One region of the Komagataeibacter europaeus genome, then DNA from elsewhere that is predicted to be linked to it. Evidence: riboswitches for the same ligand, from Rfam matches in the RefSeq annotation. Region 1 holds a riboswitch; each other region holds the start of a gene.

Region 1 (9,628 bases):
GACGGCGATGGGTTTTCGGGCACGCATACGGTGGGGCTGGCATGGGCGCTGAATTCCACCGCATCAAAAATGGCGTTTGATATTGGCGGCAGCCTGCTGGCGGGCGTGCTGGCGGTATCGGGCCTGGTCGGTGGCGCGCGCATGCAGTCGTTACATGCGCAGGCGGGAATCCATGCCGGCTTCCTGCTGGTGCCTGCCGTGCTGTACCTGCTGGCGGGCGGGGTCGTGCTGCGGTATTTCGCCCGTCAGAACCCGGTGGAGGCGGTAAACAGCACCGCCAGCCCGCCGCCCACGTAATATTGCGGCCCATCGGCTTTGGTCAGGGTGGGGGTGGCGACGCCGGACAGGTAATGCTGGTTGGTGATATTGTTGAAATTCATCCGGAATTCGGGGTGGGACAGGAAAGCATGGTCGTCCATGCGGTAGCCAATGGCCAGGTTGCCGGTGGTATGGTCGGGCATGCGTTCGTCATTCATGAAGGTTGAATACTGCCGTCCCGTGTAATGGACGGACGCCATGCCGAATATGTGCCCGTCATCATAGCTCAGCCCGGCGGAGGCCTGCAGTGTCGGGCTTTCCACCGCCGTCTTTCCTCGCGTCGCCAGCATGCCGCTGCTGGAGGGAATGTCACTGTCGATGGTGGCGTGCAGGTATTCCCCGGACAGATAGGGCGCGAAATGGTGCCATGGCCTCATGCCGATTTCCACATCCACCCCGCGTGAGGTCTGGCCACCGCCGTTGATGGTGGATTCCACCTGCCCGATCTGGGTCTGGATTTCGCGGTTGGTGAAATCATAGTTGAACAGCGTCAGGCTGCCGATAATCAGGTCGCCATTGTAGCGGTAGCCCAGTTCCTCCGACACGGAATATTCGTTTTTCAGCTGCGTTGCGACCCCACTGGCGGTCACCCCGCCAAACAGCGCGGTTTCGTCGGGCGTGCGGAAATTGGTCGTGGTGTTGAAAAAGACCATGTGCCGCGGACTTATGCGGTAACGGATCGCGATGCGTGGCAGCGGGGTGGCGGAATTGCTGCCCGCCGCCGTCTGCACGCTGTCCGACGTGGTGGTGCCGTGGCGGTCCAGCATGACTTCCTTGAACCCCACATCCACCATCAGGCGGTGGTTCAGGAAATGCATCCGGTCGCCGATATACAGTGCATTGGTCTGGGAAATCATGTGGTAGCTGCCCGCGTCCACCTGCTGGCCGTCGGGTTGCAGCAGGGTGCGGCTGATGCGGTCGACCCATATGTCGGCCGCAGTGCCCTGCGCATTGACGGACGTGAAGGGCTGATGCTCGCTGTCATCGGAATAGTCGTACCAGTAACCGAACACCAGGTCATGGTTGCCAAGCTGCCAGTCCAGTGTCGCGTTGAAGCCGGAACGGTAGCTGGTCTGGGTCCAGTTCGCGCGCACGACGGCGTTTTCATCGCAGTTGCCTGTGCCGCTGCACAGGCCGCTGTCACCCATGGTCGTGCCGCTGGGGTCGTTGCCGTAGCTCCACTGGGCATAGGGCGTGACCTTCAGGTGCAGGTTGTCCGCCAGCGTGAAGCGCGCCGGGGCCGCGAGATAGGCAATGCGTTCGGGCTGCCGGTACAGCGCCCAGTAATCCGTGCCGCCCGCCGCATCATGGGGGTTGTAGGTGGCGGCAAGGTTGTTGGCCGCCCCGTGCGGTCCCTGTGCCTGCCAGTCCGCCTTGTCCACCGGCGGGTAATAGCTGGCGACCATCGTGTTCCATGTCCCGATCAGGGACACCCGGTTGCCCGCCCCCCATTCGCGCAGGAATTTGAAGTCGATGTGCTGGCGTTCATCATGGCCCGGCCCGCGCCAGTTATCGGTATAGCCATGGGAATAGGACACGAAGCCCCGCAGGCCGGTATGCCCGATCTGCCCGGTTTCCAGCCGCAGGAACTGCCGGTTGGTGTTGTATGACCCGTACGAGACATCCGCATAGCCCCCTGCCTTCATGGATGGATCGCGAAAGGACATGTCCATCAGCCCCCCCGCTGCGTTCAGCACGGGGGCATCAAGGTCGGCCGATCCCTGCTGCAGGGAAACACTCTGGTAATTTTCCGTATCCGCGAACTGCCCCGGATAGCCGTTGTAATAGGCGATATCATTAAGCGGCATGCCCTCCAGGATGTAACCAAGCGAATCCCCGCTCAGTCCCCGCACCGTGATGTTGGTCTGGGGCGAAAACCCCAGCGCGTCGGAGGAGGAGACATTGGCGCCGGGCAGCAGGCTGACCATGTCGAATGCCGTCGCACTGGGCGCCTGCTTGCGCATGAAGTCGGTGCCGATGGTGCTGACGGATTTCGGCGCGTCCTCCACCCGGATCAGGCCACCGCCGGGCTGGGTGCCCACCACGTGCTGGCTGGTCACGGTCATGGTTTCCGTGGGTGCTGCGGGAAGATGCGCGGGTGTGGAGGCCCGCGTCGTGACGGGTGGCGTGGCAGGCGTGTTGTCATTTCCCGACGCCATGCCCGGCCCCATGCCCAGCATCGTGCCCAGCGCGACTGTCAGCATCCGCCGGTAGGAAACGGGGACCGGATCGGGCAGGATTGGGGGACGGGGGGCATGTGGCATGGAGCGTTCCTGAAGAAATCTTTTTATTTCATTATTTTGGGTCATCCCGATGGGGTATGACATCGTCTTGAACAAATCCGGGACGGATATATTATATCCGTGTGACGTATCATAAGCCCTGTTATCGGGCATATCCCGTATAATTGTGCGGGCAGGCAGGAAGGTTCTCACGGGTGGGACAGGAATCGGCACATATCGTCAGCAGTTACGAACAGGAACTGGAACAGCTTCGTTCCATGATGGCGCGGATGGGCGGACTGGTTGAACAGCAGACATCGCAGGCTGTCGCCGCCATTGCCGACCGTGATGAAAACGCCGCCGGTGTCGCAGCCGATCTCGACCCGCAGGTCGATACGCTGGAACGCGATGTGGAGGCGATGGTCATCCGTATCCTCGCCCTGCGTTCCCCCGTGGCGGGGGATCTGCGTGAAGTGGTCTCGGCACTCAAGATCACCGGCGACATGGAACGTATCGGTGACTGTGCGGCTTCCATCGCGCGCCGGTCGCTGCGCACGGAACTTGTGACGTCGCGCATATCGCTCAGCGGCTTACGTGGCATGGGGCGGCTGGTGCAGGACAACCTGCGCCGCGCGATCGACGCCATGAGCCAGCGCAACGCCGACCTTGCCCGTGAAGTCTGGCAGTCCGACACGGCGGTGGACGAACTGTATAACGCCATGTTCCGCGAACTGGTTACCTACATGATGGAAGATCCGCGCAATATCGGGCCGTGTACGCACCTGCTGTTCATTGCCAAGAACCTTGAGCGGATCGGCGACCACGCCACCAATATCGCCGAACGCGTCTATTACACCGCGACGGGCGAGATACTGCCGGTTGTCCGCCCCCGTGGCGGGTTTTCAGGACAGGGGGGCTAGCGTCCTTGTTCGAAGATCGCCCGCTGCGCATCCTTGTCGCAGAAGATGATGCCGCCCTGTCCGTCATGCTGTCCTACAACCTTGAGGCGGCGGGGCACCTTGTCATGCCGGTCGATAACGGTCTGGACGCCCTGCGTGAGGTGAGCGAGTGGAAGCCCGACCTTGTCCTGCTGGACTGGATGATGCCGGGCCTGTCCGGGGTTGACCTGTGCCGCAGGCTGCGCATGGCCACGGCCACGCGGTACCTGCCGATCATCATGCTGACCGCGCGGGGGGAAGAACAGGATTCCGTCCACGCGCTGGATACCGGGGCGGATGATTATCTGGTCAAGCCGTGCGGGATGGATGTGCTGCATGCGCGCGTGCGTGCGGTCATGCGGCGTAGCGCGGGCCGTGCCGCAACCCCTGCGGCACAGGCGGAGGACGTACTGACCTTTGCTGACATAACGCTGGACCATGCCGGGCGCAGGGTCAGCCGTGCGGGGACGCCGCTTGCCCTGGGGCCTACGGAATACCGTATCCTGCTACACCTGCTGCGCAATCCGCGCCGGGTGTTTTCGCGCGCCGAAATACTGGCCGCCGCGTGGGATGATCGTATCCATGTGGAAGAGCGCACGGTGGATGTCCACATCCGCAGGCTGCGTCTTGCGCTGAACGCCACGGGTGGGGCGGACCTGATCCGTACCGTGCGTTCCAGCGGTTACATGCTGGATGATGGCAAGGTGGCCTGACCGCCACGTCCCAGCTTGGCATAACGCTTCAGCGCCCGTTCGCGGCGCAGGCGTGACAGGCGTTTCAGCCAGAATATGCCGTTGATCTGGTCGATTTCATGTTGCAGGCAGGTGGCCAGCAGGCCATCGGCGTCTTCTTCCACATTCCCGCCGTCAGGGCGCGCATGGCGCACTTTTATCCGCGCGGGGCGGGTGACGGGCGCGTGGATGCCGGGCATGGACACGCTGCCTTCTTCCTGCGTGGATGTTTCCGCCGACTGCCAGATGATTTCGGGATTGGCATAGACATGCGGCCCATCCCCATCCGGCAGGTCAATCACCACCACGCGTTGCGCAATGCCCACATGACATGCGGTTATCCCGATTCCCGGGGCCGCATGCATGGTCTCCAGCAGGTCGCGCGCCAGTTGCGCGGTTGCGGGCGCCGTTGCATCAACGGGTTGCGCCACCTGTTCCAGACAGGGATGGGGAAAGCGGACAATCGGCAGGATGGCCATGCAGGCTGGGTTCCGGTTTGCGATCAGTACAGGAAGGGACCGTTATCGTCCGCGTTCAGGTTAGTGTAATACGGAATGTAGAAGTTCATGCCGAACGGGCTGTAGGTATGGTCCACGCCGGATACGGGACGCAGCGGCTTGACGTCATGTTCCGCCAGGCAGTCATACAGTGTCTCGCGCAGGTGTTCGGTTTCCTTGTCCGATTTCTGCGTGCCGTAGAACAGGTCATGCGCATAGGGTTTGCAGGCCTGCGGGGTATGTTCGTAATAGTCGGCGTACCGGTTCTGCTTGTTTTTTTCTATGTCCGCATCCGATATCCACTGGTGGCTGGCCGCACTGGTGCCCCAGATTTCCTTCCATCCCGTGCGCATGTGCGGCAGGCGGGCGACGGCGATGCCGTCCTGCCGCGTGCCATCCTTGCGCACCAGGCTGCCATGGCAGGCCATGACCTGTATATGGTCGTTATAGACGGCGCTCTTGACCGTCCCGTCTTCGAAACGGATGGCCGGGGATGCATTGGGCGCGCCCTGATTGGCAATGGCCACCACCGCGGATTCAACAGCAGGCTGCCGGCAGTAATTTACCATGGGACGGGGGGCGTGCTGCGCGCAGGCGGCCATACCGAGCGGAAGACATAAAGCAACAAGACGGCGCAACGGTTTTTTCCTTTTGCAATGCGGCACGGGACCCAGCCATGTGCCTGTGTATTCAGGCGTATAGAAGGGGTCCGTTCCTCACAACAATGTAAATTTTCAATTCCGCCCTGTGCTTTTGTCTTCTCTTGCCATTCCTGTGGCGGGAATACGCGGATTATGGGCCGCGAATGCGAATGGCAGCCGTACCATCACCAGCAGGACGGGCACCAGCGGGACGGGCGTCATGCCCCACCCGAGGCATGGGGATCCTTACGGGCCGGAATATATGCGTCCATCAGAATGTAATATTGCTGTGCAGGCCGAAGATCGCCTCGTCGCCGGTGCGGCGGTATGGGAAGGACGGGTCGGCACCGCCGCCGGCGGGGTGCCAGACGTACTGGAAGTCGGGCTGCATGACCAGCCATGGCGTGACCTGCGCCTGATAGGTCAGTTCAAGGTGGTTTTCATTGCCCTGCACCAGCGAATGGCTGTCGCGGTCGAACTGGCGCTGCCCCGAACTGGCGCGGCCGATGCCCCAGCCCAGCCCGATCGTGTCGTTGTCACGTCCCCTGAACGGGGCCTTCAGGTTCAGCCCCGCGTCGATGGCGAAGCTGATCATGTTGCGGTCGCCCCCGTTGCCCGTGGCGCGCACGAATGCACCCAGCGAGCGGGGGGATGTCAGCGAGGGCCGCCAGATCATCTGGTCGATGATGCCATAGACCATCCAGTTGCCCCGGTCCCATCGCGGGGTCAGGTCGGCCTGCGTGGCGCTGGCGTTCAGCGTGGCCGCCCCCAGTGAACCGCCGCGCTGGTTGTAGCGGTAGTCGGCGAATTTCGCGGTATCGTAGTATCCACCCAGCTTGTACACCCCCGGCAGGCCGGGATTTTTGGTCACGTTGGACATGTCGGCCGGCTGCGGGTTGAGCGCGTACTGCAGTTCGGTGATCAGCAGCGCGCCGTTGCCCATGTTGAAGTTCGTGCCGTTGGCGCCGTCATAGGTCTGGCTGGTGGGATCGGAACTGAAGCCGCTGCCGGACCCGGTGGCCTGCTGGATGGGCAGGGAGTTGTAGCGGTTGCCGGGCGGGTTGTCGTCGGCGGCGGCGAACATGAAGGTGAATTTCTCGCTGGGGCGGTAGCGGATGCGGATGGCGGGCGAGGACAGCGGCCATGACGGTCCGCCACCATACAGGTTGACCGAAGGGGCCATGGGCCAGCCGAAATTGGCGTTCAGGTACAAAGACGCGTAATCACTGACCAGGAATTCGGTATCAAGGTCCTGCTGGCCGATCTTCACGTCCAGCTTTCCCTTGAGGAAGGACTGCTGGTACCACAGTTCGAACAGGCGGGTGGAGCGGTCGGCCTCGAACCCGCTTATGGGGTTGAAGTTGTTCAGGTGATCCTGCGAGATCGAGCGCCCGCGCGTCTGCAGCGCGCTGACGTTGAACAGGCCGCCTTTCAGTCCGAACAGCTTTTCGGTATCGATGGTCAGCGTCGGCATGGTGACGCCGTCATAGGCGGGGCCGGTGCCCGAACCCTGCCCGTCGCCATTGGTGCTGGGCGTGCCGCCGGTGCCGTTGCCCCAGACCTCATCGACTTCCTGTATGTCGAAGGTGATGCCGTGTTTGTAAAGCCACGGCCGCGCGCCCCACATGTTGCCCAGCAGGTTGCCGCTGGTGTCCAGCCTGTCCTCGCCCCCTGCCGCGACCGCGGCCTTTTCTTCCGTATCGGCCTGCGCGCGCTCCGAATCACGCACCGTGGCGGGGTCGATCTGCTGGATCAGCGGGGTGGAATTGCCCAGTCGGGCACGGTCTTGCGCGATCTGTGTCTGGGCCTGCGCATGGGCGCCGGCTTCTGTAATGCCGATCAGGCCGCAGGAGAAGAGAAGGGCACGCGTGCGGCCATGGCGTGCCGCGCGGGCGAAGAGGAATTTCATGCAAAAAAACATCCCGTCAGGATGGGGCCAGCCATGAGGGGCTGGAAAAAGCGGCCCAACGTAACGGGCCACTGCTGGCGCGGGGGACGGGATGTCAGGTGGTCTTGTACATGTCTCGTGTCCATCTCCGGTCGGCCCGCCCGGCGATATTGTCAAGGACAACGGCAGGTCTCCTGGCTTACGGGTCACTGCATTCCATCTCCCTTCCCGGCCGGGGCCAGTGGGTGCCGTGTGGCGGCGCCAGATGAAGTACTCTGCGTTTACAGTTGCGGGTACAGCTGCCGACTGCACCCCCGGATATGGCATCCAGCCGGGGTTTACGACATTCCCTTTTTCACCCGTTTGCACGGGACCGTTGACTTGTGACCCGGACTATAGCGTTTACAGTCCATTAGGCAAGATCAGCCGGGGGTTGCCGGTCCAGCAGGGCTGCGACTTCCTTCCCGTCCGGTGCGGCCTGTGCGGCGCCGGGACGGGTGGTGGCCAGCGCGCCACAGGCGGCGGCGAAGCGCACGGCTTCCCCAATCGCCGCCCCGCGCGCCAGTGCGCAGGCCAGCCCTGCATTGAAACAGTCCCCCGCCGCCACCGTGTCAACAGCCCGGACATGGAAGGGCGGGACGAACCCCTGTCCATCCGGTGCGGAATACGCCACGCCGCGATGCCCCAGCTTGATGATGGCCGTGCGTACGCCGCGTGCGTGCAGGATGCGGGCCGCCTGCAGGGCGGTTGTTTCATCGGTGGGTTCGATACCCGTCAGGTCACGGGTCTCGCGTTCGTTGGGGGTCAGGATGTCCGTCAGCGCGTACAGGTCTTCCGGCAGGCCGCCTGCCGGGACCGGTGCGGGGTCCAGCATGACGGGAATGGCGCGCGCACGGGCCTGCCGGGCCATTTCCAGCACCAGTGCGGGGGGCATTTCCATCTGCATCATAACCAGTATGGCCTGATCCAGGGCAGGGGCGAGCCGGGACGCGGCTTCCGCCCCGTGGCGCATGTTTGCCCCGCCATCGACAAGGATCTGGTTTTCGCCCGCATGGTCGATGGTGATGAAGGCCCGGCCGGTGCCTGCCGCCGGGTCTTCCATAAGCCAGCGTGTATTGACCCTGGCCTGTTCCAGCGTGGTGCGCGCCATGTCTGCCAGCATGTCACGACCCGTCCAGCCCGCAAGCGCCACCTCCTGCCCCAGCCTTGCCACCGCAATCGCCTGATTGGCCCCCTTGCCCCCCAGCCCGGTGGTGGAGGAATGGACATGCAGCGTTTCACCCGGCTGTGCAAAACGCGCGACATGCACGACAAAATCGATATTGGTGCTGCCAATGACGGCAATATGGGGCTGTGGCGTCGGCACTGATGAAATCCTGAACAGTGGAAATGAACACGCAAGGGTCATTTTACCACTTCAGTCCGTAACCATACAGGTACGCAGCCTGCCTGTGCCATGCCCTTCCGCTTATCAGAAGTTTTTGGTTATTCAGGTACAATCCATTCCACGTTCGCCTGTGTCCCATCATCCCCCAGATGCGGGCACAACGTGGTCAGGATGGCGCGCGCGGTCTGTTCAAACCGGAACGGCGGGTTTGCGATCAGCAGGCCGCTGCCATTCAGCCGTGTCGGGTCCAGTGGCGGCCGCAGGGTCAGTTCAAGCGCCAGCAGGTTGCGCTGTCCCGCATCCTTCAGTGCATTGTGGAAGGCATGCGTGGGCGCGCGGTGCTTGATGGGATACCATGCGGCGATGACGCCCGTGCCAAAACGCTGGCGGGCCGTGATGATGGCTTTTGCCAGGGCATGGAATTCATCTTTCTGCTCGAAAGGTGGATCCATGAGCACCAGCCCGCGCTTCGCCTGTTTTGGCGGCAGCAGGCCGGTAATGGCTTCATATCCGTTGCGACCATGGATGGATACGGCGGGATTATGCCGGAACAGGCGGCGCAGGCTGCGCTGGTCCTCGGGGTGCAGTTCGCAGCATGTCAGCGTATCGCCCGGTCGCAGCATGCTTGCTACAATGGCGGGGGAGCCGGGATAGAACAGCCGTCCTTCATGCGCGGCGATCGTGGCGCGCACGATCTCCAGCCATTCCCCGATACATGGCGGTGCGGCAGGATCGGCTGGCGCGTCCAGCAGGCGACCGATACCGTCACGCCATTCCCCCGTTGACTGCGCTTCGCGCCCCGACAGGTCATACAGGCCGATACCGGCATGGGTGTCGAGGACGGAGAAAGGCGCGGGCTTGCGGCGCAGCGCGTCAATCAGCGCCACCAGCACGACATGTTTCATGACATCGGCAAAATTGCCGGCGTGATAGCTGTGTCTGTAATTCAAGGTCTGGCCGTCCCACGGATTGCATGCCCCATGAACGGGGTCCGCAGGACTGTTAA
Region 2 (9,628 bases), 1.7 Mb from region 1:
GCGGCGACAACCGCCCGGTCCCCGCGCCTGAGCGAGATGTCGCGTGCCTGCAGAAGGGTCATGGCACGGTTCTTTTCAGCATGATGACGCGGGCAAGGAAAACCGGCGCGCCCACCAGCGCCGTCAACACGCCCAGTTGCAGTTCAGGCCCGACCGTGACCGCACGCACCACCATATCCGCCAACAGCAGCAGCATGCTGCCCCCCAGAAAGGACGGCACAAGCAGCCGCGATGGCTGATACCCCACAAGCGGCCGCAGCAGGTGCGGCACCACCAGCCCCACAAAGCCGATCGCGCCCGACACCGCCACGCACGACCCCACGGCCACGGCCGCCCCCAGCACGATACGCGTCTGGATGCCCCATGCCCCGTGCAGGCGGAAGCCAAGGCTTTCCGCCACGTCTTCCCCCAGTGTCAGCGCATCCAGCGCACGCCCTGCCGACAGCATGAGCAGCGTGCCACAGGCCACGCCCGGCAGGCAGATCCACACATGGGCAAAGGTCCGGTCCGTCAGCGATCCCATGAGCCAGTGCATGATTTCGAATGATGCATAGGGGCTGGGCACAAGGTTCAGCACCAGCGCCGTCAGGGCCGCCGCAAAGCTGCTCAGCGCCGCCCCCGCCAGCAGCAGCACCAGCGTGCCGCCCCGTCCCACCAGCCCCATCAGGACGACCACGGCACACAGCGCCCCCGTCAGCCCGCCCAGCGGCAGGGCCGCGATGGAAACCTGCATGAGGCCGGTATAGAACACGCTGACCGCCCCCAGCGCCGCGCCACCCGATACCCCCAGGATACCGGGATCGGCCAGCGGGTTACGCAGGTACCCCTGCAACACCGCCCCCGACAGGCCCAGCGTTCCCCCCACCATGATGGCAAGAAGCGTGCGCGGCAGGCGCAGCTGCCCCACGATGACGGCACCCGCGCCATGCCGCCCCGCCAGCAGGTCCGCCAGCGCATGCGCGAACATGACACGGGTTTCCCCCCACATGAGCGACGCGCAGGACAGGCCCGCCACCCCCACCAGAAGCATGATGTTCAGTAACAGGGCATTAGGGGCAGGTTTCACCGGATGGTCCCCAGTCTGTCGCGGGCGGCACGCAGCATGGCGACACTGTCCAGTGTCTGCGGCAGGCCACACAACCACAGCCGGGCGGGCAGATCCAGATGGTGCGGCCCGGCAAAGGCCTGTTTCAGCGCGGGATGATCCAGCATGGACTGTGCCAGGGACGTGCCCTGCCCCGAACGGTCCAGCACCAGCAGGTCGGGCGGGTGCGCGATCAGGATCTCCATGGAAAAGCGGGCCGTCCCCTGCCGGTCCATGACAGTTGCATAATTGCGCAGGCCAGCATGGGCCAGGACATCATCGGGCAATGACCCCGCGCGGGTGACGAAACCATTGGCGGCGTAGATCGCGGCTGTCGGGTCGGCGGGACCGGGATTGGCTGAAAGGGATGCAAGGCGGCGGGCAAAATCCCCGGCCAGCGCGCGCCCCCGTGCGCCGGCGCCAATGGCGTTCGCCACCGTCATGATCTGGCCGGGAATATCCGCCAGCGCCTGCGCGGGCGGCAGGACGACAACCCGCGCCCCCCATTCACGCGCGGCCTGAATGGCGACAGCCGCGGTATAGGTCTCCCCCAGTACGATATCAGGGTGGGACGCCACGACATTTTCCGCCGTGGGGCGCAGGATCGGCACATTGCGCGCCTGTTCGCACAGCACGGCATTCCAGCAGTCGCGCGCAAGCGGCGTCACGCCCACGATCTGCCCCGGTCCGGCCAGCAGCAGCAATAACTGGTCGGTGCAGACATTGAGCGACACCACGCGCGGCAGGGACTGCGCCCGCGCCATCGGGGCACAGACAAGAAGACCCGCGACAATGCCCGCCATAACCCCCTTCATGTCAGTAATTCAGCATGAAGCCGCCATAACCGGCGCGACCGGGCTGCAGGTACCCGATCGGTTCCTCGAACTGGCGGTCCAGCAGGTTGTCGGCGCGGGCATAGACGGAAACATAGCGGTTGATCCTGTAACTGGCAGCCACGTCGATGGTGAAATACCCATGCCCTTTTGCGCATGTGCTGCATGTCTCGCTACCGATGACCGGCAGGTCGCGCCAGCCGCTGGTGTACAGGATGTTGCCCGAAAATGTCAGGTCGCGGATGGGGGTCCATGTCGTGTTGAAATTGAATTTGTGCTGCGGACGCTGCTGCAGTTCGTCGTGGTTCGTTTCATCGCGCGCATGGGTCCAGGTGTAGCTGAGGTTGAATTCCAGGGTACGCAGCGCCTTCCAGTTCACGAAGGCTTCCACACCATACATTCGCGCCTTCGCCACATTGGCGTAGGAGTAGTTGTAGTCATATGACGAATCAATCGACAGCGAGGACTGGATCAGGTTCCTGACCCGGTTGTCATACCAAGTTGCGCCGAAATTCAGACGGTCATGCAGCAGTTTCTGCTCAACACCCGCGTCATAGCCGATCAGTTGCTCCGCCTTCAGGTTGGGATTGCCCTTTTCCGAATATCCGGCGCCCACCTGGCTTGCGAACAGCTGGTACAATGACGGTCCATGGAAGCCGGAACCGGCGCTGGCCTTGATGATGGTGCCGGTGCCCGGCACATGGATCGCGGGTGCCACGCGCCATGTCACATGGTTGCCGTAGCGTGAATTGGCGTCGTAACGGATATTGGCTGCGCCGTACAGAATATGGTTCCAGTTCCCCTGATACTGCCCGTAGCCCGCGGTCGTATCCATGCTGGCGGAGGTATCGTATCCGCTATCCCACATGCTGGACGCCGTATGGCTGGTATTGAACGTGTCGTGGAAATGCTCGGCCCCGATCAGCAACTGGCCATACTGCCTGAAATTGAACGTGCCGTGCCAGTCCACCTTCAGTCGGCTCGACCGGTAATAATCGGGATCGGGATTGACCGGGCTGCCGTAGCTTGTGCCCGTCTCCGTCCAGCGGTTGCGGTTGGTCATGTAGCCAAGGCCGAGCACCTGATCGAACAGGCCGTGGAAGGATACCAGATGCGCCGTCCCGCGCACGATAGCCTCGTTCCGGGTGGTCTGTTCCCGCACGCCTCTGTCACCGTACAGATTTTCGCTCTGCAGGTCATACACCGAATAGGAATGGTTGTTGTCCTGTATCAGCCGCGCCGTAAGCCCCAGGTCGAAACTGCGGGTGACGTCATAACCCAGCCGGGTGTTGACGCCACGGTTGTCATCGCGGTTGCCTTCATGCCTCTGCTGCTGGCTGGCGCCATAATATTGTTCGATATAGGACGGAATATTATGGAACCCGTCCATGCGGTAATGGGAAAATTCCACATTGTAATGAAACCGTCCCCGGCTGCCGCGCGCGCCGAATGTCTGGTTGAACGTGCCGTAGCCACCGCCTTCGATCCGGACAAACGGCCTGAAGCGACCCTGTCCGCGTGCGGTGGTGATGTCGATGACACCGGCCATGGCGTCCGCGCCGTACAGACCGCTCTGCGGGCCACGCAGGATCTCGATCCGGCCCATGCCGTCGGTCACGAACGCCCCGGCATCAAACAGGCCGCTGGTGGAACTGCCGTCATTGATGTCCATGCCATCAAGGCGGACCTTGACCTCGTTGGCGTTATTGCCCCGCATGAAAATGGACGACGTGCCACCTGGCCCGCCCGTCTGCACCACGTTCAGCCCCGGCTGGCGCGCAAGGATGTCCGTCAGGCTGCGCCGCTGCTGGGTCTGGATCTGCCGTTCGGTGATGATGGTCATGCTGGTGCCGATGTCATCGGCTGCCGTGGGCCTGCGGGCGGCGCTGACGCTGATCAGTTCGGGCAGGCCCGCATCGCCCGGTGGAACGGCAGCTTTCGGTTTCTGATCCCTGACCACATGCGCGCGGCCGGGCTGCTTTTGTGGCGCGCCCTGCCCGGCAGGGGCATCAGCGCGCGCCACCGCCGCCCCCATTGTCATCAATGTGGTGGAGGCAATCAGCAGATTACGGAAAAGGATCATCGGGTTCAGGTCTCGCGGTCACATCATCGTTGCCACGAGAGCGTGCCACCACACGGTTTCCGGTCCGTAGGGAAATCCGTGGCGCCACACCGTCAGGACACCCCGCCAGACAGTTCCCGGTCGCAACCACTATGACGGCAGGTCTCCTGGCTCACGGCGTGGCATCCTGCACGACCTTCCCGAAAAACCGCAGTTTCCAGTGGCCCGGACCATGACATCCGGCAATGCAAGGACATACCGCTTACAGTTGCGGGGACAGCCGGGGCATTGGATCGCAATCCGCACCCCGTTCCCTTTTCATCCCCCCGCAGGGGGAAACCGTCGGCACGGTTCTGATCGTGCGGGGCGGTCCTGTCAACCCGGGCTGCCTTACGCCCCATGCCCGCTGGCGGCCGTTACCGGGCGGCAGGCAGGGCCTGCTTCAGCAATGCCACGATCCGGGCACAGGCGGCTTCCCCCGCCCCCCTGGCAAAGGGGGAGCTGCGCGCTTCGTAGGTATGGCGGTCATAGCTGCGCGCATCGGGCATGTATTTGGCCCCGCCATCAACCATCGTGGCCACCATGGTATGCGCAAAGGGCGAATGCGCGCGGATCCGGACGCCAAGGCCCGCGGCCAGTTCCGGCTGCACGCCCACCAGCGCAAGGTCACCGATCCGGACCAGCACCACGGGCAGCGCAACCGGCGGCCCCGCATCATAGGAAAATGTCGTGACCGGCCCCGTGGCGCGGTCCGTGCGGGGCGAGAACGCCTGTGACGCCACCTGTATGCTTTCCCGCCGGATGTCGAGTGTCGGTGCATCGACGGCCCTGATCCGTTCCGCCACATCGACAATCTGCGTGCCAAGGCGCGCGCCCAGCAGGTCGACAATCGCGAACCCGGCTTCATGGATGTCAATCCGGGCCGCCCTGCCATCCGCATTGACGACGGGACGGCTGGCCTGAAGATAGGGGGCCTGATCGCCCGCCGCCCCCACCATGAACAGGGCGGTGGCGTCGGGGCCGTACCGTGCCTCGACATGCCGCATGGCCGCACCGGCGAGGTCGGCCGTCACAAGCCTGCCGCCCGTGCTGGTGACCGATCCGTCCATGACCGAGGACTGCACGGCAAAATTCGTCATGATCGCCAGCGGCCTGCCGTCCAGCCGGTCAATGCGCAGCACGCTTACGGTCGGGTCCGTATCCCCCGCGTCATCCGCGCCCAGCCACCAGCCATACGGGGTCCGCACGTCACGGTTCACGCTGACCCGGCTTGTTCCCTGCCCGGCACCCAGGCGCGCGGGCTGCAGGGACGCAAGGGCGCGTGTCGCGGCCTGCCGCGCGGCCTGGATGACCGCCTGCCATGCGGCGGCATTGGCTTTCATGTCCGTGCCCGGCGGCGCCTGCCCCGCTGCGAATATGTGCGGCGCGGAAAAGGTGTGGCTGGCGCTGACAATGATGTCCGGGGTGGCAATGCCCGCGACATCCGTCACGATGGTCCTGATCGCGGTGATCAGTTCACCGGAGATGGATGTCAGGTCCACCACGACAATGGCGAGCCGGGTTGTCCCGTCATCCAGCAGCACGATACGCACGGCCAGCGGGTCGTGCTGTCCGGTAAAGCCGTCAATGGGAAACCGGCCGGACGGGAAAACGATATCGGCCCGCCCGCTGCCCGCACGAAACGCCGGTTTCCCGGTCGTGGCGGCGCGTACCGGTCCCGCACCCAGCGCCACAAGGGCGCCAGAGGCGATGGTCGCCATGAAATCCCGTCTGGATGGCACGATCCTGTCCCCTTTATCCGTTGCGTATGACGGGCACGATATCAGTGCGTCCATCTGTAACAAAAAAAGGCCCGGCAATATGCCGGGCCTTTCGGGTAGCAGGGAGATCAGTTGGAACCGCTGTTCTGGTTCCAGCCACCGTTGCGGTCACCACCGCGACCGCCGCCGTGCTCGCCCCAGCCACCATTCTGGCCTTCACCACCACGACCACCGCCATGTTCGCCCCAGCCGCCATTCTGGCTGTCGCCGCCGCGGTTGCCCTGACCACCGAAGCCACCGTTCCGGTCGCCACGGCCTTCGCCGCCGCGTTCGCCACGATCGCCGTGTTCACCACCGCGTTCGCCGCCCTGACCACCGTTCTGGTCACCGCCACGCTGGTAATCGCCACCCTGGCCGCCACGGTTGCCTTCGCCCCCGTTATGGCGACCGCCGTGATGGCCATGGCCGCCGCGACCACCATGTTCGCCCTGTTCACCGCCCTGGTTCCAGTCATTGGACTGGGCATGTGCTGCCAGCGGAAGGGAGGCGCCAAGTGCCAGTGCGAAAAGAATTGAACGCTTCATAATATGATATCCTTTAATTCGACCCCTAATACATTATGCCGCACGACCATGAATGTAAGGTTTCATGATGTAATAAACCGTATCAGACAGGTCCGGCGCCAGATAATGGTAATTACGTCACCGTAACCATATCGGGGAATATTCTTGATATTCGGTGTATATTCAGGAATGTACGGATCGGCACCCAGACATTTGCAGGCCGTGCCGCAACCCCCTGCAAAAAAACAGGTGAATACCCGACATGATTATGGGAAATATTTCCTAACAGGCTGATCTACCAGTCAGGACGGTCCCGGTTTCTGGTCTGTCCAATCGCCAGCGCCATCGCATGTGCCGTCATGGCCTCTGTCCCCGATGACTTCTTCTGTCTCGTCAGAGAGATCTGCCAGCAGCACGTCTGCGCCCTTGAAGTCACCGACCTGTCCCGCAGTCAGATGAAGGCGGACAGGGCGGCCCAGACCATCGCACACGGCATGGAGTTTTGAGTTTAGGTCACCTTTTGTCCGCCCGATATGGCGGGGAAAAACCTCTTTTGGAGCAGGGAGGCCGATGTCCGGTGCGCCTTGAGGTGTGTCGCATCGATCATCAGGCGCTTTGAACGGCCTGTCTGTTCTGTCAGGGCGACGAAGATCCGGTCAAAGACACCCAGTTGGTGAAGAAATTATCCGTGAAGACAATGTAAGATGGGCGGAACGGTCCCGGAGCAAAAAGCTTAGCCTGATACAGTAATCATGACTGATTGATATTCACGGCACCTTAACAGATAGCGCCTCTCCGTAAAAAACGGAGAGGCGCAGGCATTGATTTTCACGTTCCGGAATTTGCGACCAGAACTGTTTAAAAACAGTTGGCCGGCATCGCAGCCGCACGGGCATGTCCATGAATTGTAATGGCGTCCCCTTTTGCCAGTACCCCCACGATCAGGGCGGTCTGTCCCGTATTCCATGCCATTGCAAGCAGGACGCCGGGAATGCCGGCATCGCCAGAGGGGGGTGACAGCATACCCATTGTATAGGATATCAGGCGGCCATACTCCCCTGCCGTATACGTCACGCCGTGACACCGGCCTGTCCTGCCCGCGGGATAGAGCAGGAACAGCGGGTCATCTTCATACATGGCCTCGGGCGGGTAATCAGGTTCGTACCAGTCCACAACGGCATCATGGTGATGATCGCGTCCCGGCTTCATCATGATTTCCGCATCCCCTGCCGTGACGATCAGTACCAGCCTGACCCGGCAACGGGAACCTGCCGCGTGCAATGCCTTGTCCAACGTGGCCTTCAGGGGGGTGTCGTAGTCGGTTCCATTCCCTGTCAGCACGGCAACCGCACCGCAATCAGCTAGGCGTTCGCCCAGGGTCGGCGCGCCCAGCACGGCTGGCAGCACGACATGCACCGCGCCAATACGGATGCATGCCAGGACGGCAACAACGCTTTCCACCATCAGGGGCAGATGGATCGCCACCGTGTCGCCACGCTGCACCCCCTGGTCCGTCAGGGCATTGGCAAGGCGGCAGACACGTTCATGCAGGTCGCGATAGGACACGGGTTGCATATCGGTCCCCTGCCCGGATATGGCGGGTCTGTCCGCATGGTCCCCCAGATGGCGGTCCACGCACAGGGCGGAAATATTCAGCATGCGCTGCCCGTGCGCGGGCGACGATGACATGCCATGAAGGACGGCATGGCCCGTCATTGGTGGAAATGCCCGCCCCATGGCAGGGGCTGACAGAATGGAAACGTTATCATGCATCATATGGGTCATGGTCGTGTTCCTTGGCGTTCAGTGCATGCGCGAAGCGCCATGCAGGGCTGCAGTCAGTCAACGGCGATGTTGCATGTCAATCGCCCCGGGGTATCGGGTGCCTGAAACGGCAGTTATTATGTTTATTCTTGCCCGACCCTGGCGTTCGTCTTTACTGCTCTTGTTTTTGTTGATGGGGACTGTGACAAATCCCGGTTGCAAACGGAAGACGTTTTGCCGTTTAAAAGAGCGAACACCACGAAGCGGATTGCAAAGATTGCAAAGATGAAAAAACCCGCCACCAAGACCTTTACCGGATCGCGTATCCGCCACCAGCGCACCCGTGTCGGCATGACACAGAGCGCACTGGCCCGGAAGCTGGACATATCCGCCAGTTACCTGAACCAGATCGAACATGACGCCCGCCCCCTGCCGCTGACGCTGCTTGATGCGCTGTGTGAGATCTTTTCCGTTGGCGTGGATTATTTCAGCGATACTGAAGAAACACGCGGCATACAGGCATTGCGTGAAATACTGGCTGATCCGGTATTTGATGCCGATGCGGTAAGGCTGGACAGCATTCAGGCGGCGATGCGCGTGGCACCCGACCTGTGCACACAGTTCATCCGGCTCTATCGCGCCTATCTGCTACGGCAGGAACATACGGCCGCCCCCCTGATCGGCCCCGACCTGCCGCAACACGGCGGGGTGCGGGATGCGCCCGACCGGGTGGAACCCTACGAAGCCGTCAATGACTGGGTGCAGGCCCAGCGCAACTATTTTGATGAGGTGGACCGCACGGCCGAACGGCAGGCCGAACAGATGCGGCTTGATGCAGGCAATCCGGGCGAACAACTGACCCGCTACCTTCTGGACCGGCATGGCATCCGCACCGAAATCGACCTTGGCCTGGGGCAGAAGGGCCTGATGTGGCACATGGACCGACGGCACCGCACCCTGTTCCTGTCACGCATCATCCCGTCGGAAAGCAGCACGTTCTGGATGGCGCAGGCACTGGGGCAGCTTGAACACCAGGGGGTATTTGCCCGCACGATCCGCCGTTCCCGCCTGCATGAAACCGAGGCAAGGGGACTGGCGCGCGTCTACCTGACCAATTATTTCGCCGGTGCGCTGCTGCTGCCCTATGAACGTTTCCGGACAACCGCCCGTGACGTGCGCCATGACCTGGAACGGTTGCAGCGTCATTTCGGGGTCAGTTTCGAACAGGCCTGCCAGCGGCTGAGCACCATGCAACGCCCCGGAAGCGAGGGGATTCCGTTCTACTTCCTCAAGACGGATATCGCGGGCAATATCCTGAAAAGCTTCAGCGCGAACCGTTTTACCCAGTCCCGTTTCGGCGGCCCCTGCCCGCTATGGAATATTTTCCGCGCCTTCAGCACGCCCCAGCAGGTGCAGGTCCAGCTATCCCAGACAACCGATGGCGCGCTGTACCTCAACATCGCGCGGACAGTGGGGCGCAGCAGCATATCCTACCTTGACCGCCCGCGCCTTACGGCTGTGGTTCTGGGCTGTTCGATTGCGGATGCCCGGCACCTTGTCTA
Region 3 (9,628 bases), 360 kb from region 1:
CGGCGGATGGCGGCATGGGCGTCCGGATTGGCGTGGCGCAGGAAGGCATCCATTTCCGCATCGTCCAGCAGGGCGCGGAAGGTCAGGTCAAACTGCCGGTCAAAGCGTGCGGGCACGGTTGCGGCGAATCCGTGCAGGGCCTCCATCCCGCGCGCGATCTCGGCCGCCCCCCGGTAGCCATGGCGACGCATGCCTGCAAGCCATGCCGGATTGGCCAGCCGCCCGCGCGTGACCCGGGCCACTTCCTGTGCCGTTGCACGCAGGCGCGGCGCATCGGGGCGGGAAGTGTCGCCATGCAGCATGCGCGGCGTGTTGCCCAGCATGCTGGCCGCCGCCGCCATGCCCCCTTCATGGGTGGCCATGTCGGCACTTTCCAGAATGTCGGTTTCGGCATTGTCCTGCACATGCAGCACGACCGCCGCCCCCGCCATGCGCGCGGCTAGTGCGTCGGGCTGGCGCTGGCCTTCCCGCGCGCCGCCATAGGTCCATGCCGACCCCTCCAGCCATGCCCGGCCCAGATCATCCCGCGTGGCCCACGTGCCCCGCGCCAGCGGGTCTTCCGCCCCGGTGCCGTAGCTGCCCGGTGCCGCGCCAAACATGCGGGCGGTCGCGGCCTGCAATGCAGCCCCCTGCAGCCCCGCGGCCCGTGCCGCCAGCGGGTTGAGGTCGGGGGCCTCGAAACCGCGTGCGGCAACGGCCTGCACCGCCTGTTCAAACAGCGCGATCTGCCCCGGAAAGGCGTCACGGAACAGGCCCGACAGGCGCAGCGTCACATCCACGCGCGGGCGGTCGAGTTCGGCCATGGGAATGATCTCGATCCCCGTCACCCGTCCCGACGCGCCATCCCATACCGGGCGCACCCCCATCAGCAGCAGCGCAAGGGCAAGATCCTCGCCCCCCGTGCGCAGGCTGGCCGATCCCCACAGGTCGATGACCACGCTGCGCAGCGGCTCGCCCTGATCCTGCAGGTGCCCTTCCAGCAGCAGCGCCGCCGTGCGCCGCGCCAGTACCAGGGCGGAGCGGGTGGGAATGGCGCGCGGGTCCATGGCGTACAGGTTGCGCCCCGTGGGCAGCACGTCGGCCCGGCCCCGCGTGGGCGCGCCCGCGGGCCCGGCAGGAACAAACCGCCCGTCAAGGGCCGCCAGCAGCGCCGTGCCTTCCGCATGCCCGCAGGCCAGCAGGCGCTTCGTGATGTCGTCCGTCGCCACCCCGCCGCATGAACGGGCAATGGCCTGCGCCAGTTCGGGCGCACGCGGGGGAGGGCTGCCGAATACGTGCAGCCCGTCACGGATCTGCAAATCCTTGACGTCGCACAGATAGGCATCGAGTCGGGCGAGGGCTTCGTCCTCGTCATCCGTGCGGGTCACGCCGGTTTCGCTCAGCAGGCCAAGGCTGTCGGCGCGTTGCAGGATTTCCCCGCGCAGGATCGCACCCCGCCTGCGGTCCAGTCCGTCGGCCGCGGCATATTCATCAATCAGGCGCTCAAGGTCGCCCGTATTGGCCCCCGCCGTACCAACAGGCACGATGGGGGGCGTCATATGGCCGATGGTGACCGCCCCCAGCCTGCGCCGCGCGGCGGCTGCCTCGCCGGGGTTGTTGACGATGAAGGGGTAGATGACGGGCATGCCCCCCACCAGCACCGATGGCCAGCACGTGGCCGAAGGGGCCGCCGCCTTGCCCGGCAGCCATTCCAGCGTGCCATGCGTGCCCAGATGCACCATGGCGTCCAGCCCGCATTCATGGCGCAGCCAGAGGTAGAACGCGACATAGGCATGGCGGGGTGGCGTGTCGGGATCATGATAGCCCGCATGCCGGTCGGTCGTGGCCCCGCGATCGGGCTGCAATGCCATCACGACGCGCCCGATATGGACATGGCGCAGGCAGAACTGGCCATCCGTTACGGTGGGGTCATCTTCCGGCGCGCCCCAGCAGGCAGCCAGCGCATCTTGCAGCGTGGGGGGGAATGCCGCCAGCCACGCGCGGTAGGTGGCGACGGAAACGAAGGGCTGTGCCGATGCGCGCGCCAGCCTGTGGGCCAGCGCGTCCGCCGTGGGCAGGGTGCCGTCACCCGTATCGTAACCGGCGTCGCGCAGCAGGCGGAGGATGTGCGCAAGGCTCGCGAAACTGTCCAGCCCCACGGCATGCGCCGCCTGTCCCGTGGGCACGCCCTGCGCGCCGGGATAATCGGACAGGATGATCCCGACCCGTCGCGTGGCGGGTGGTTCATGCCCCAGCCGCGCCCAGCCCACCGCGCGCGCGCAGGTCAGGTTGATGCCATCGGGATAGGGGTCATGGCGCGCGGGCAGGCCGGGGGCCGTTTCTTCCTTGAAGGAAATGGGGCAGGCGGGAATGCGGCCATCCAGTTCGGGCAGCACAACCTGCATCGCCAGATCGGCCTGTGACAGGCCGCGCACGCTGTCGCGCCATACGGCAAAGGGAATGCCCGGCTGCTGCACCTGCAGCACCGGCACGCCCGCAAGATCCAGCGGGGAGCCGCTGTCGTCGCCCGTGCGGGCGGAAAAAAAGGTAGCGTTTATGATGACATCCGGCGGGTTCTCAGCCAGCCGCGCGGCCACGATGCGCGCGGATTCGGGATTCTTGAGCGACGTGACATGGACAAGGTCCGCCCCCATGCCATGGCTGGCCAGTCGGGCCGCAAGCTGCGTGATGGGGGCAATGTCCCCCGCCAGCAGGTGCGCGCGGTAGAACACCACCATGGCCCGCAGCGGCAGGGCTGGATCGGCGGCGTGCAGTACTTCGGCCGGTGGCAGGGGAACGGGGACAGCCCCGTCATCCGGCCCACGTCCGGCCAGATGCGCCATAAGCCGCAGGGCTGCCTGCATGTTGGCCGTCCCGCCGGTGCGCAGCAGCGCGTCAAGGCGGGTGCGCATGGCTTCCGGCACGATGGACAGCGCGGCAAGGCGCGGGTCGTCACGCCCGTCCCCCGCCACGAAGGCCAGCGGGATCCCGGCCTGCTGGCAGGCACGCGACAGTTCTTCCGCGCCATAGCGCCAGTATTCCACGCCGCCGAGCAGCCGGACCACCACGCAGCGCGACCCCATGATCGTGTCGGCCACGTACAGGTCGATGGACATGGGATGCAGCAGGCGCGACAGCGTGGCCGTGCGCAGGGTCGCAGCCGGCGCGCCCTGCGCCGCGTGGGCCGCGTTCAGGCACAGCAGGTCACTGTCCGAAAAGGACAGGAACACGATATCCGCCGGGGCATGTCCTAGGTCTTCCGCCTGTTCGCCGTCTTCCAGCGTGCGGACCTCACGCGCAAGCAGGTGCATGGTGGCTGCCCGTTTCCCTCAGTCGCCCGCCGCTAGGCCTGCGCCAGCGTGGCAGTGATGGCGGACTGGTCCATGCCCTTCTGGCCAATGACCACAAGGCTACCCGTGCGCGGCGCGTCAGGGGGCAGGGCGCGGTCGAACTGATGGCGGAACCGGCTGCCGACCCCCTGCACCGCAAGGCGCATCGCCTTGCCGCGTACCGTGGCGTAGCCCTTCATGCGCAGGATGTCGTGCTGTCCGGCCAGTGTTTTCAGGCGGGCGATGAAGCCCTCCACACTGTCCTGTTCAGGGATGGGGGCGACGAAGCTTTCAAAATCATCATGCTCGTGCTCGCCGCCTTCGGCGTCGTGGTGGGACGGGCGGGCTTCAAGGTCGTCTTCCGCCGCTGCGTCAAGGCCCAGCAGGATGGCGGGGTCCACCTGTCCGTCGGTCGCGCGCACCACCTTGACCACGCGCGGGATCTCGGCGCGGATGGACGCTTCCACCGCATCGGCCTGCGCCGGGGTCATGAGGTCGGTCTTGTTCAGCACCACCAGATCGGCGGACAGCAACTGGTCCTCGTACACTTCCGCCAGTGGGTTGTCGTGGTCCAGCGACGGGTCGGCGGCCTGCTGGCGGGCGACTTCGTCGGGGTCATCGGCAAAGCGGCCGGCGGCGACGGCGGGACCGTCCACGACCGTGACCACGCCGTCCACCGTCATGCGGGTGCGGATGGTGGGCCAGCCAAATGCCTTGAGCAGCGGCTTGGGCAGCGCCAGCCCCGATGTCTCGATCACGATATGGTCGGGTGGTGCCTCACGGTCCAGCAGGGCTTCCATCGTGGGCAGGAAGTCATCGGCCACCGTGCAGCACAGGCAGCCATTGGTCAGTTCCACGATATCCTCGTCACGGCACCCTTCCACGCCGCAGGCGCGCAGCGTGTCGCCATCAATGCCCAGCGTGCCGAATTCATTGACCACGATGGCGATGCGCCGACCTTTCGCATTGGCCAGCACGTGGCGCAGCAGCGTGGTCTTGCCCGCCCCCAGGAAGCCGGTGATGACAGTGACGGGTACCCTGGCGCGGGCCGTGGCGGATGGGGTCATGGCGATCAGGCTCCTGAAAAAAGGGATGCGGGGAAACGGCCGCGCACCATGTCCGACAGGCTGGCGGGGCGGCGGGATGGCATGACGGTGCCGCTGCGGGATGCGCCGTAGGCGGCGACATAGGTCATGAGGTCCGCTGCCTTTTCAGGGCCAAGTCTGGCCAGCAGCCAGCCCCATTTGCCCGGCATGGCCACAACGGCGGTGCAGCCGTCATTGCACGCGGCAAGGCAGTTGACTTCATGCACCACGACCTGCGGGTTGCCTGATGCCAGCGCCTGCATGGCATCAAACAGCTGGCGTCCGGGCGGGTTGTCGGAAGCGGGCAGGCCACGGCGGCAGGTCACGCAGACATGCAGGTGAACGGGACCGGCTTCCGAGGGTGCGGGTAGTGGGGGAGTGCTCATGACGGTGCGTGCCCTTTCGCGGCGTTGCTGCGCGCGGGCAGCGGTGGGCGGGGTGCGCGGTCAATGGCTTTGCGCGCTGCGCATGGGCAGGGCGGGCGCCTGTCGCGTGCCGGGCACCCCGCCGGCCATGCGATCGAATTCGGTCCTGTTATGTCCGCCTGCGGGCGGACATGATGGCAGGTCTCCTGGCTTGTGGCGGAGGGTGCTGGGGTCAGCACCCTCGATCCCGGCGGCCTTCCCGGTCCCGATCATGGGAACCAGTGGCGCATGTCGGCCCGCAGGACGCGGACCGGGCCGGGAGACAGCCACCTACAGTTGCGGGGGCAGCGACGGAATTGCCGGTATGGCGCACCGTCTTCCCTATTCTCCCCCACAAGGGGGAACCATCAGCGGCGGATTTAGACGATCGATCCCCGCACTGTCAAAGAAACCCGGCATGCGGGCGCATGTCATGCGGTCATGGCAGCGGTGCGCCACTGACAGCCACGCGCCATGCTGCATGACGGGTCAGGCATGTACGGGTCAGGGGCGCGATATCCAGTCGCGACAGCATGGCGGCCGTTCCGCCAAGGGCGGCGACCATGATCGCCCGGACAACCGTGGCGTCGGCCACCACCGTAACCCGTGCGGGCGTGGGGGACAGGGTTTCAAGCCAGCGCGCCACGCGGTGCAGGTGTGCGGTCCGGCTTTCCCCGCCCGGCGGGGCGAAACCGGCATCGGCGATCCAGCGCGCAAGGTCGGCGGGGGACAGGTCTTTCAACGACTGTCCGGCCCATGTTCCCATGCCGGGCGCGCGCAGGGCGGGTTCGGGCATGGCGTGGCGCGCGCCGAAGGCCGGCATGGTGGGGGGGAACAGGACCTGCCCGGCATCCACGACATGCCGGGCAAGGCTGGCGGGCAGGGGGCATGTTTCGCCATGCATCGGGAAAACGCCACGGCGCACGCAGTCGGGGGCAGGCAGCGCGAGACAGGTCAGGGTCTGGTTCATGCCCTGCTGCCCTGCGTGTGGGGGAGACGTGGGGTCTGCAAGGGAATGATTGACCTTCCGTGTCAATTTTGAAAACATGGACCCAGATCCGGTTATGGGAAGGACGGCCCGATATGGTGTGTCCCCTGCATGCTGCTCCGGGTCGCACGTGATCCATGGAGTTACCAGTATGAGCCAAGATACATCCGTTCTGTCCAGCGCCGCTGTCGCCGCACCGCAGGTTTCCATCCCGGTCCGCGACCTGCTGCCGTGGGGTGTGTTCGGGCTCGTCCTGGCGTCGCTGCTGATCTATTTCGTGGGTGCCGAGCAGGGTGCGACCTCCCTCATTTCCGGCCATTACGTGCATGAATTCGTGCATGATGGCCGTCACCTGCTGGGTTTCCCCTGCCACTGAATCAGGGCTGCGTGCCCGCTATGGCGCGACGGTGAATGAAGGACGGCATGCCCCGGTGGGCGTGCCGTTTTTTATTGTGCGTGTTGAAAGACCATTTCCTGAAATGCGGTCAGGAAACGCCGCCTTTTTTCAAAAAGGCGGCGCCCAAGGACTTTTGTTTATTTTCAATAACTTGATTTCAGACGGTTTCTGAAATCCAGTCCTGAAACGGTCTGTAAATCATAAGAAAGTTTTTGGTGAAGCTGTTTTCAGAAAGCTTCGGAAATTGCGATCCCGGTGCAGGAAGGGCGGCATCTCAGACCATATTGATGACGGTCCGCCCCCGGATATGACCGGCAAGGATACGCGGCGCGATCGCGATGGCGTCGGCCAGGCGGGCGTCATGCAGCATGCTGTCCAGTCGCGCGGGATCGATATCGCGCGCAAGGCGGGTCCATGCGGTCATGCGGCGCGGACGCGGGCACATCACGCTGTCGATTCCCTGCAGGCGTATGCCGCGCAGGATGAAGGGCGCCACCGTCAGCGGCAGCGCCAGCCCCCCCGCCAGCCCGCAGGCCGCCACCGTGCCCCCGTACTGGACAGAAGCGCACATGGTGGCCAGCGTCTCGCCCCCCACCACGTCGATTCCCCCCGCCCAGCGTGCGGTTTCCAGCACCTTTCCGGTGGGGCTGAGGGTATCGCGCGGCAGCACTTCCGTCGCTCCCAGCCCGGTCAGGTAGGTATGGAGCTGTGGCCGCCCTGTCACCGCCGCCACCTGATAGCCCAGCTGCGCCAGCAGCATGATGGCCATGCCCCCCACGCCGCCGCCCGCACCATTGACGACGATGGGGCCACTGGTGGGGGTCACGCCGCCTTCCTCCAGGCTCATGACACACAGCATGGCGGTAAAGCCCGCCGTGCCGATTCCCATGGCCTGCCGCGCGCTCAGGCCGGCGGGCTGTGGCAGCAGCCAGCGTCCCGGCAGGCGCGCCATGCGGGCCAGGCCACCCCAGTGGCGTTCGCCCAGGCCCCAGCCGGTGGCCAGCACCTGGTCGCCGGGGCGGTGGACCGGGTCATCGGAATGCAGCACGCGTCCGGCCAGGTCGATGCCGGGGATCATGGGAAACTGGCGCACCACCGGCGCGCCACGGGTCATGGCCAGCGCGTCCTTGTAATTCAGGCTGGAATGATCGATTTCCACCGTCACGTCCCCTTCGGGCAGGGCCGTGGGATCGACCTGCTCCAGCCGGGTCGTGACCACGCCATCCGCGCGGCTGATCATGAGGGCATCGAACATGCTGGCAGTCTTCCGTGATGATGAAGGGAAAAAGGAACGCGGGACCACGTTCAATGCATCCTTCATGCCCGAATTAGGTGCATCTTCCTATGTACAGCCGCGTGATTTCGCATGATCGTGAAGCGGCGCGGTCCGGAAAATTGTTGATTATACAAAAGGATTTTAAAACGGGTTGCGGTCGGGTTCCAGATCGCCCCTGTCATCCTGGTCCCTGATGCGGGCTGGCATGAAAAAGTGCAGGTCTGGTGTGACCTTCCCACGCTTCCCGCAGGGGGGACGGTGTGGTGTGCTGCTTTTTCAGCCACTATTGCACAGGCAGGAGGCATGCCGATGTCCGACGTCACAGTTTCTTCCTTTCCCGCCCTGTCTTCCATGAACGCGTTGTGGCAGGCGCGCTATGGCATCCGCCCGCCCGCCGGCGCCCTGCCCGAAAGCCCGGTGGCGCGCAGCCTCATGACCCATCGTTCCGTTCGCGCCTTCAGCCCGGCGCCATTGCCCGATGGTGTGGTGGAAGCGGCGGTGGCGGCGGCGCAGTCGGCCTCGACGTCATGCAACCTGCAGGCATGGAGCGTGATCGCCGTGCGTGACCCCGCCCGCCGCGCCCGGCTGGCAAAAATCGCGGGGGACCAGGATTTCATTGCACAGGCGCCACTGTTCCTTGCGTGGATTGCCGACCTGTCGCGGCTGGAACATGTGGGACAGGCGCAGGGTCGCGCACTGCCGGGAGCAGACTGTCTGGATACCTTTCTTGGCGCGGTGATGGATACCGCGTTCGCCGCGCAGAACGCGGCGGCCACGTTCGAATCCTACGGTCTGGGAATCGTGTATGTGGGCGGGGTGCGCAACCAGCCCGAAGCCATCGCCACGGAACTGGGCCTGCCTGCGCGCACATTTGCGGTATTCGGCATGAGCGTGGGCTACCCCGACCGCAAGAAGCCGACCGCCATCCGCCCCCGCCTGCCGCAGCATGCCGTCCTGCATGCCGAGCAGTACGATCCCGCCGCCGCCAATGACCGCGCCACCATTGCCGCCTATGACGAACGCCTGCGCGCCGCGCGTGCGGCACAGGGGCAGCCCGCGCTGGGATGGAGCGAAAGCGTGGTGGCAAGGCTGGGTGACATCAAGGCGCTGCATGGTCGTGAACACCTGCCGCAGGTGCTGCGGACCCTTGGCTTCATGCTGGGCGAGGCATGAAAAGCAGGGGTCATGCGCATGGGCCGGGGTTGACCGGCACAATGTTCTGGTGAACTTCTGCTCATATTGCCCGCGTCTGTTGGCGGGCAGGGGGCGCGCCTTATGTATCGCGCCAGCGCCATGATGAGAGAGAAACAACGGCTATGGACTGCGCCACTTCCCTTCCCTTTACGCTTTCCCCCAGCACATCACCGGTTTCGCCGCAGCGGCGGGCGGAGATCCTGGCCAATCCCGGTTTCGGGCGTGTCTTTACCGACAATATGGTCGTGATCCGTTATGTGGAAGGCAGGGGATGGCATGATGCCCGCGTACAGCCCTATGCACCGATTTCGCTGAACCCGGCGGCGGCCGTGTTGCACTATGCGCAGGAAATTTTCGAGGGGATGAAAGCCTATCGCACGGCCGAAGGCGGCATCACCCTGTTCCGCCCCTATGCCAACGCGGCCCGTTTCCGCAAGTCGGCCGAACGTCTGGCGATGGCCGACCTGCCTGATGAAGTGTTTGTCGAGGCGGTGCGCCAGCTGGTGCGCATCGACCACGCATGGGTGCCCGGCAACCCCGATGAAAGTCTGTACATCCGCCCCTACATGATCGCGAGCGAGACGTTCCTGGGCGTGAAGCCCGCGTCGGAATACATGTTCATGGTCATCGCATCGCCCGTGGGCGCCTATTTTGGCGCGGAGGCGGTCAGCGTGTGGGTGTCCGATTTCTGCCGCGCCGCCCCCGGCGGCACGGGGGAAGCCAAGTGCGGTGGCAATTACGCCGCAAGCCTGCTGGCGCAGCAGGAAGCCAAGGGCCATGGCTGTGCGCAGGTCCTGTTCCTTGACGCGGTGGAACGCCGCTGGATCGAGGAAATGGGCGGCATGAACGTGTTCTTCGTCTTTGATGACGGCACGCTTGCCACCCCGCCGCTGACCGGCACGATCCTGCGTGGCATCACGCGCGACTCGCTGCTGACCCTGGCGCGTGAGATGGGCCTGACCGTGCGTGAGGAACC

Evidence for each region. A riboswitch is a leader RNA that binds a small molecule or an ion and turns the genes downstream of it on or off. The one in region 1 is predicted to bind cobalamin.
Region 2: linked by a shared signal. The riboswitch ahead of S101446_RS02810 (TonB-dependent receptor plug domain-containing protein) and the one ahead of S101446_RS10590 (carbohydrate porin) in region 1 are both predicted to bind cobalamin.
Region 3: linked by a shared signal. The riboswitch ahead of S101446_RS12320 (DUF1636 domain-containing protein) and the one ahead of S101446_RS10590 (carbohydrate porin) in region 1 are both predicted to bind cobalamin.

The regions. Positions count from the first base shown of each region.
Region 1 is NZ_CP021467.1:2,298,015-2,307,642, reverse strand. It holds gene S101446_RS10620 (MFS transporter) at 1-297, shown strand, start outside; gene S101446_RS10615 (TonB-dependent receptor) at 246-2,582, opposite strand; gene phoU (phosphate signaling complex protein PhoU) at 2,756-3,460, shown strand; gene S101446_RS10605 (response regulator) at 3,466-4,191, shown strand; gene S101446_RS10600 (peptide deformylase) at 4,161-4,688, opposite strand; gene S101446_RS10595 (hypothetical protein) at 4,712-5,344, opposite strand; gene S101446_RS10590 (carbohydrate porin) at 5,619-7,256, opposite strand; cobalamin riboswitch at 7,403-7,627, opposite strand; gene S101446_RS10585 (ribokinase) at 7,648-8,601, opposite strand; gene S101446_RS10580 (23S rRNA (adenine(2030)-N(6))-methyltransferase RlmJ) at 8,721-9,572, opposite strand.
Region 2 is NZ_CP021467.1:643,518-653,145, reverse strand. It holds gene S101446_RS02825 (ABC transporter ATP-binding protein) at 1-62, opposite strand, end outside; gene S101446_RS02820 (FecCD family ABC transporter permease) at 59-1,030, opposite strand; gene S101446_RS02815 (ABC transporter substrate-binding protein) at 1,063-1,887, opposite strand; gene S101446_RS02810 (TonB-dependent receptor plug domain-containing protein) at 1,901-4,000, opposite strand; cobalamin riboswitch at 4,120-4,338, opposite strand; gene S101446_RS02805 (neutral/alkaline non-lysosomal ceramidase N-terminal domain-containing protein) at 4,396-5,760, opposite strand; gene S101446_RS18170 (hypothetical protein) at 5,868-6,323, opposite strand; gene S101446_RS18730 (hypothetical protein) at 6,605-6,793, opposite strand; gene S101446_RS02790 (AMP-binding protein) at 7,161-8,087, opposite strand; gene S101446_RS02785 (helix-turn-helix domain-containing protein) at 8,352-9,628, shown strand, end outside.
Region 3 is NZ_CP021467.1:2,659,993-2,669,620, forward strand. It holds gene cobN (cobaltochelatase subunit CobN) at 1-3,290, opposite strand, end outside; gene cobW (cobalamin biosynthesis protein CobW) at 3,323-4,375, opposite strand; gene S101446_RS12320 (DUF1636 domain-containing protein) at 4,381-4,779, opposite strand; cobalamin riboswitch at 4,938-5,182, opposite strand; gene S101446_RS12325 (histidine phosphatase family protein) at 5,237-5,767, opposite strand; gene S101446_RS12330 (CbtB domain-containing protein) at 5,937-6,161, shown strand; gene S101446_RS17750 (hypothetical protein) at 6,124-6,354, shown strand; gene acuI (acrylyl-CoA reductase (NADPH)) at 6,457-7,437, opposite strand; gene S101446_RS12340 (nitroreductase family protein) at 7,768-8,631, shown strand; gene S101446_RS12345 (branched-chain amino acid aminotransferase) at 8,775-9,628, shown strand, end outside.